Regions from separate parts of the Streptomyces sp. NBC_00448 genome, predicted to be linked through region 1. Evidence: riboswitches for the same ligand, from Rfam matches in the RefSeq annotation. Region 1 holds a riboswitch; the other holds the start of a gene.

Region 1 (3,374 bases):
CGGATGCGGCTGGGCAAGCCGGTGATCGCCGCCGTCGCGGGCCACGCGGTCGCGGGCGGGCTGGAGTTGGCCCTGTGGTGCGACCTGCGGGTGGTCGAACGGGACGCCGTGTTCGGGGTGTTCTGCCGCCGCTGGGGAGTGCCGCTGATCGACGGCGGGACCGTACGGCTGCCCCGGTTGATCGGCGCCGGGCGGGCGATGGACCTGGTCCTCACCGGGCGTCCGGTCGACGCGGCCGAGGCGCACGCCATCGGCCTGGCCGACCGGCTGGTCGAGACCGGCACCGCCCGCGCCGCGGCCGAGCAACTGGCCGCGCAGATAGCCGCGTTCCCGCAGACCTGCCTGCGCGAGGACCGGCTGTCCCTGCTGGAGCAGGAGGGCCGGCCCGAACCGGAGGCACTGGCCGCCGAGTTCGCCCACGGCCAGGTCTCGCTCACCGAGATGGCCGCGGGCGCCGCCCGGTTCACCGCGGGCGAGGGACGGCACGGCGCCTTCGGCCCGTGACCCGGTCGCCGACTCCGCTCCCGCCGGGGCGGATCAGTGCCGGAAGAGCCGAAGTCCGGTCCGAACCAGGGTCATTCCCTGCCGCTCGCACGCCTCGACGACCTTGTCCGAGCGGATCGACCCGCCGGGCTCGGCGATCCACCGCACCCCGTAGCGTGCCGCGTGCTCCACGTTGTCCGCGAAGGGCAGCGCCCCGTCCGAGGCGAACGCCACCCCCGTCAGCCGTTCCCGCCACGCCTGCCGCTCACCGCCGTCCGGCAGCAGTACCGCGCTCGGCGGCGGCCCGGCCAGCACCCCGCGCAGCGCCTCGGCCTCGTACGGCGTCAAGTCGCCCTCGGCGCACCGCACCTGCCAGTTCACCCGGTCCTGCCGGCGTACCTCGGGCCTGAACTCCATGGCCCGTACGGAGGGGTGGCGGCGCATCCACCAGGTGTGCGTCTTGCGGCCCGCCAGGCGGGTGCAGTCCAGCCGGGACTGCTGGCCCGCGCCGATGCCGAGCGTCACCCCGTCCCGCACGTAGCAGACCGAGTTGGACTGGGTGTGGCGGACCACGGCCAGGCCGAGCAGCAGGTCGTCGGCGGCGGCCTGCGGCAGCTCGCCGCACACCACGTCGGTCAGCAGGCCGGCGCAGATCGGCACGTCGTCGCGGGCCTGGCTCAGCCGCAGCCCGTACTCCTCGCGGCTGTCGGCGGCCGGCGGCACGTACGTGGGGTCGGCCGCCAGCACCAGGAAACGGCCGCGCCGCTTGCGGCTCAGCGTGGCCAGCACGCCGGGCGCGTAACCGGGTGCCACGATCCCGTCGCAGACCAACCCGCCCAGCAGCTCGGCGAGTTCCTCGTCCACCGGGTGCGACACGGCGGCCAGGTCACCGTAGGACGACCGCGGATCGGCGTCCCGGGCCCGCAGATACGCACCGGCCAGCGGACCGGGCGCGGTCGTCCCGAGCCCGTAGCGGGCGGCGGTGTCCGCGTCCACCGGGCCGGCCAGTGCCGCGCCCGCGGGCGACACGTGCTTGAACGACGCCGCCGCGGGCCGCCCGAGCGCGCCCGCCGCTTCCCGTACGAGCTGCCAACCGGCCAGCGCGTCCAGCAGGTTGATGTACGACGGTTCGCCGTTGAGCACCCGCAGCGGGCCGGGCCCCGGTGCCACGGGTACGGCATGTGCCGGCTGCTGCTGGGGGTTGAGTCCGTACCGCAGTTCCATCCGGGGTCCTCCTCGGTCGCGTGCGCTGATCCGAGGCGCCCAGGCGGTCGACGCGTCCGAAGGTGTGCGTGCCGCTTCCCGGTGGTGGCCCACCCTCGCCAGTCGCGGCGCCGCCGATCGTACCCAACCGGCGCCGCGACCGCGGCGGGTGGTGCGGGGGACGCGCGGGCCGCCGGGCGGCGGGGGCGGCCGGGTGCGGCGCGAACCGGTGGACGTGCCGGGCCGCCACTAGGCTCGGACCCATGATCGTATGGCTCAACGGCACCTTCGGCGCGGGGAAGACGACCACGTCGCGGCTGCTCACCGAGATGCTGCCCGGAGCGCGGATCTTCGACTCGGAGTACGTCGGCCACATGCTCCGGCCGTTCCTGACCGACAAGCCGGTCCGGGACTTCCAGGAGCACCCGCCGTGGCGGTCGCTGGTGGTGCAGACCGCCGTCCAACTGCTCGACTACGTCGGGGGCACCCTGGTCCTCCCGCAGTCGGTGCTGGTCGAGGCGTACTGGACCGAGCTGTCCGGCGGCCTGGCCGAAGCCGGCGTACCCGTCCACCACTTCGTGCTGCACGCCGATCCCGAGGAACTGGTCCGGCGGATCGAGCAGGACACCGAAGGGGCGCCGGCCCGGCAGTGGCGGCTCGACCACGTCTCCGCGTACGAGGCGGCCCTGCCGTGGCTGCGGGAGGCGGGCGAGGTCGTCGACACGGCGGGGACGCCGCCGGCGGACGTGGCGCGGCGGATCGCCGCGCGGGTGGCGGGCGCGGCGGACCCGTCCGGGGCGACGAACCCGGCCGAGGCGGCGAACGCGGCGGGGTGACCCGGCGGGCGCCGCCGGAGCGGGTTCGCGGCGTATGTTCCGGTCCTCACGCCTGGCCGCTCACGCCTGGCCGCTCACGCCTGGCCGCTCGCCCGGGCCGCGACCCGCATCGCCCAGGCCAGGCAGCCCAGCGACGCCGTACAGGCGAGGGTGCGGGCGACGTTCCAGTGCACCCAGGTCGACTCGAACCGTTCCCGCACGGCCGCCAGGTCGTGGACCTTGCCCGGGTCGCCGGCGTTCGCCAGCCGGTCGTTCAGCGGCACGTTCAGGCCCATCGTGATCAGCAGCGACAGCGCGTAGAGCGCGACGCCCGCGATGATCCACGGCAGGGCGGCACTGGCCGCGCCGCGCCGGTGCAGCGCGATCGCGAGGCCGCCGAGCACCAGGGCGCCGCCGAACGCCAGGCTGAACCAGCCGTTCAGGATCGCCACGTTGATGCGCTGCATGGACTCCACGAAGGTGCGGTCCGACGAGCGGCCGAGGCCGGGCATCACCGCGCACGAGAACGCGAAGTACAGACCGGCCATCAACCCGGTGGTGAGCGTGGCGGCGAGCAGCACCAGGCTGCGGAGATCGGCGGACATGTCAACTCCCTTGGCGGGGACGGGTGATGCGGCGGGGGCGGGCGCCGCGGGCCACTGCGAGGTGGAGGTCGTCGTCATGCCTTCGAGTACAGCCGCCCCGGGCCGGTCCCGGCCATGGCCGAGAAACTCACCCGCATACGCGCGCGTCCACCGCCTACGCTGGGACGTATGCAGCCGTACGCACATCTCCCGTACACACGCGGTGCGTACGCGCACCGTCCGTGCGGGCACCTTCCGTGCGGGCACCTTCCGTACGCGCGCCGTCCGT
Region 2 (3,374 bases), 590 kb from region 1:
CGCTCGGCGTGGCCGACTTGGCCGTCATGGTCGCGGTCACCATCGCCAACCACGGCGTGATCTGGTCCTTCACCTGATCCTTCACCCGGGCACCCGGGCACCCGGGCACCCGGGCAGTCCGGCGCTCGGGTTCGCCCGATCTGCCCGGGGACATGGATCGGCCCGCCCCTCGTACGTCGTCGCGCGTACGAGGGGCGGGCCGTTCCGGTCCGGCGGGCCGGTCAGCTCAGGTCGATGCCCGGGTAGAGCGGGAAACCGGCGAGCAGGTCGGCGGAGCGGGTGGCGACCTGCTCGGCGACGGCCGGGTCCAGCACGTAGTTGGCCTTCGACGTCCCGCCCTTCGCCGCCGCGGCGGGCGTCGTGGCCGCCAGCACCGTGTCGATGAGGCCGGCGATCTCGTCCATCTCCGGCGCGCCCAGGCCCCGGGTGGTCAGCGCGGGGGTGCCGATGCGGATGCCGGAGGTGTACCAGGCGCCGTTCGGGTCCTGCGGCACCGAGTTGCGGTTGGTGACGATGCCCGCGTCCAGCAGTGCCGCCTCCGCCTGGCGGCCCGTCAGGCCGTAGGAGGAGACGTCGATCAGGGCCAGGTGATTGTCGGTGCCGCCGGTGACCAGCGTCGCGCCGCGCCGCATCAGGCCCTCGGCGAGGGAGCGGGCGTTGTCCACCACGGCGTGCGCGTACGTGCCGAACTCCGGCCGGGCCGCCTCCGCCAGCGCCACCGCCTTGGCCGCCATCACGTGCGGCAGCGGGCCGCCGAGCACCATCGGGCAGCCCCGGTCCACGTGCTCGGCGAGCGCGTCGTCGCACAGCACCATGCCGCCGCGCGGGCCGCGCAGCGACTTGTGGGTGGTGGTGGTGACGATGTTCGCGTGCGGCACCGGGTCGAAGTCGCCGGTCAGCACCTTGCCCGCGACCAGGCCGGCGAAGTGCGCCATGTCCACCATCAGCGTGGCGCCGACCTCGTCGGCGATCTCGCGCATGATGCGGAAGTTGACCAGCCGCGGATAGGCGGAGTAGCCCGCGACCAGGATCAGCGGCCGGAACTCGCGGGCCGCGGCGCGCAGCGCGTCGTAGTCCACCAGGCCGGTCTGCGGGTCGGTGCCGTAGCTGCGCTGCTCGAACATCTTGCCCGAGATGTTCGGGCGGAAGCCGTGCGTGAGGTGGCCGCCCGCGTCCAGGGACATGCCGAGCATCCGCTGGTTGCCGAAGTCGGCGCGCAGCCGGGCCCAGTCCTGCTCGGTCAGGTCGTTGACCTGGCGGACGCCGGCCTTGTCCAGCGCCGGGCGCTCCACCCGCTGCGAGAGCACCGCCCAGAACGCGACGAGGTTCGCGTCGATCCCGGAGTGCGGCTGCACGTACGCGTGCGCGGCGCCGAAGACGTTGCGGGCGTGCTCGGCGGCGAGCGCCTCGACGGTGTCCACGTTGCGGCAGCCCGCGTAGAAGCGGCGGCCGACGGTGCCCTCCGCGTACTTGTCGCTGAACCAGTTGCCCATCGCCAGCAGCACCGCGGGCGAGGCGTAGTTCTCGCTCGCGATCAGCTTGAGCATCTCGCGCTGGTCGGCGACCTCCGCGGCGATCGCGTCCGCGACCCGCGGCTCGACGCCCCGGATCACCTCAAGGGCGCTGCGGAACGCGGTGGACTCGACGGACTGGCGGGACTGGGGAGTGTGCGGGGACTGCTGGGTGACAGACGGTTCGGCCATGGCGGGTCCTCCGGAGATTCGGCAACGGGGTGGCCCAGGCGCACGGCACTTCTGTTTCGCGCGAGCCGCTTCCCGATGGTTGCACCCATCCCAGCACGCCAGTCACGGCTCCCGGGCAGCGTATCAACCCGCCCGACCCGCCGCGTACTGTCGGTTCCGGGATCACCCGCCGGCCGGGCCCGGGTACCTGCCGGTCCTCCCGCGGGGAGCCGCGCGGGGAGCCCGCGCCGGCCAGGGGCTCCGTAGGCACGACGTTGGGAGCGGTACATGGGCAGGGCAGAGACCTCGGCTACGGTGCGCGGCGCGGTCACCGCCTCAGGTGCGGGCGTCCTGGAACTGGACCGCCCGGGTGCGCTGAACGCGCTGGACCTGGAGATGGCCCGCGCGATCGACACGACGCTGCGCGAATGGCGGGAGGACCCTGCGGTCCGTTCGGTGCTGGTGCGCAGCACCTCCCCGAAGGCGTTCTGCGCCGGCGGTGACATCCTGGCGATGCGCGCCGCGGGCCTGCGCGGCGACGACGCGGCGGTCCGCACGTACTTCAGTACGGAGTACACCCTGAACGCGCTGGTCGCCCAGTTCCCGAAGCCGTACACCTCGCTGGTCGACGGGTACGCGATGGGCGGCGGGCTGGGCATCTCGGTGCACGGCTCGGCGATGGTGGTCACCGAGCGGGCGGTGCTGGCGATGCCGGAGACGGCGATCGGGTTCTTCCCGGACATCGGCGCGACCTACTTCCTGCCCCGGCTGCCGGGCGCCGTCGGCTGGTACCTCGGGTTGACGGGCGTACGGATCTCGGGCGCCGCCGCGGTCGAGTGCGGCCTGGCCACGCACTACGTTCCCGCCGCGGACCTGCCCGCGCTGGAGGAGGCGCTGACGGGGGCGGACGGCGGCGCCCCGGACGCGGTGCTGGAACGGTTCGCCGTGGCCGCGCCGCCCTCCGAACTCGCCGGGCACCGCGCGGCGATCGAGCGCTGCTTCTCCGCCCCGGACCTGGCGGAACTGCGGGACCGGCTCACCGCGCAGACCGGTGCCGGGGACGCCGCGGACCGGGCGTGGGCCGAGGACACCCTCGCGGTGCTGGACCGGGCCAGCCCGATGAGCCTGGAGCTGACCTTCGGGCTGCTGCGCGCGGGCGCCGGCGCGAGCCTGGCGGAGTGCCTGGCCCTGGAGTTGGAGAGCGCCTGCCGCACCGCCCGCGAGCCCGACTTCCACGAAGGGGTGCGTGCCGCGCTGGTGGACAAGGACCGCAACCCCGTCTGGGCGCCGCGCCCGTAGCCGGGCAGAACCTGCGCCCGGTATCCCGCACAAACGGCACCCGGGACCAGGCGTCCTGCGCCCGCACCCGGCGTCCTGCGCCCGTATCCCGCACCCCGCCCGCACGCCGTCCCGGGGGTCGGCGCGCCCCGAGAGCTGACCATTATATGAGACGCCGGTATCACCATGCGGTCAGCGCGGCGTACTGTGGCGGTCGGTGATCACCGGACCGCCGCCGTCGGGCGGCCGGCCGTGGTCGCGCGATGATTGGAGCGCCATGCCCCGGGAATGGGATGCCAGGACGTACGACTCCTTGCCGCTGCCGCACCTCGGCTGGGGGCGGCGCACGCTCGCCCGGCTGCCGCTGCGCGGCGACGAGCGGGTGCTGGACGCGGGGTGCGGTACCGGGCGCGA

What was found. A riboswitch is a leader RNA that binds a small molecule or an ion and turns the genes downstream of it on or off. The one in region 1 is predicted to bind ZMP and ZTP.
Region 2: another riboswitch for ZMP and ZTP. It lies ahead of OG370_RS36610 (glycine hydroxymethyltransferase); the one in region 1 lies ahead of OG370_RS34030 (phosphoribosylaminoimidazolecarboxamide formyltransferase).

What each region holds. Positions count from the first base shown of each region.
Region 1 is NZ_CP107913.1:7,888,501-7,891,874, forward strand. It holds gene OG370_RS34025 (crotonase/enoyl-CoA hydratase family protein) at 1-504, shown strand, start outside; gene OG370_RS34030 (phosphoribosylaminoimidazolecarboxamide formyltransferase) at 538-1,707, opposite strand; ZMP/ZTP riboswitch at 1,738-1,823, opposite strand; gene OG370_RS34035 (AAA family ATPase) at 1,950-2,522, shown strand; gene OG370_RS34040 (anthrone oxygenase family protein) at 2,597-3,106, opposite strand.
Region 2 is NZ_CP107913.1:8,477,525-8,480,898, forward strand. It holds gene OG370_RS36605 (DUF4190 domain-containing protein) at 1-77, shown strand, start outside; gene OG370_RS36610 (glycine hydroxymethyltransferase) at 222-1,703, opposite strand; ZMP/ZTP riboswitch at 1,729-1,819, opposite strand; gene OG370_RS36615 (enoyl-CoA hydratase/isomerase family protein) at 1,971-2,981, shown strand; gene OG370_RS36620 (class I SAM-dependent methyltransferase) at 3,238-3,374, shown strand, end outside.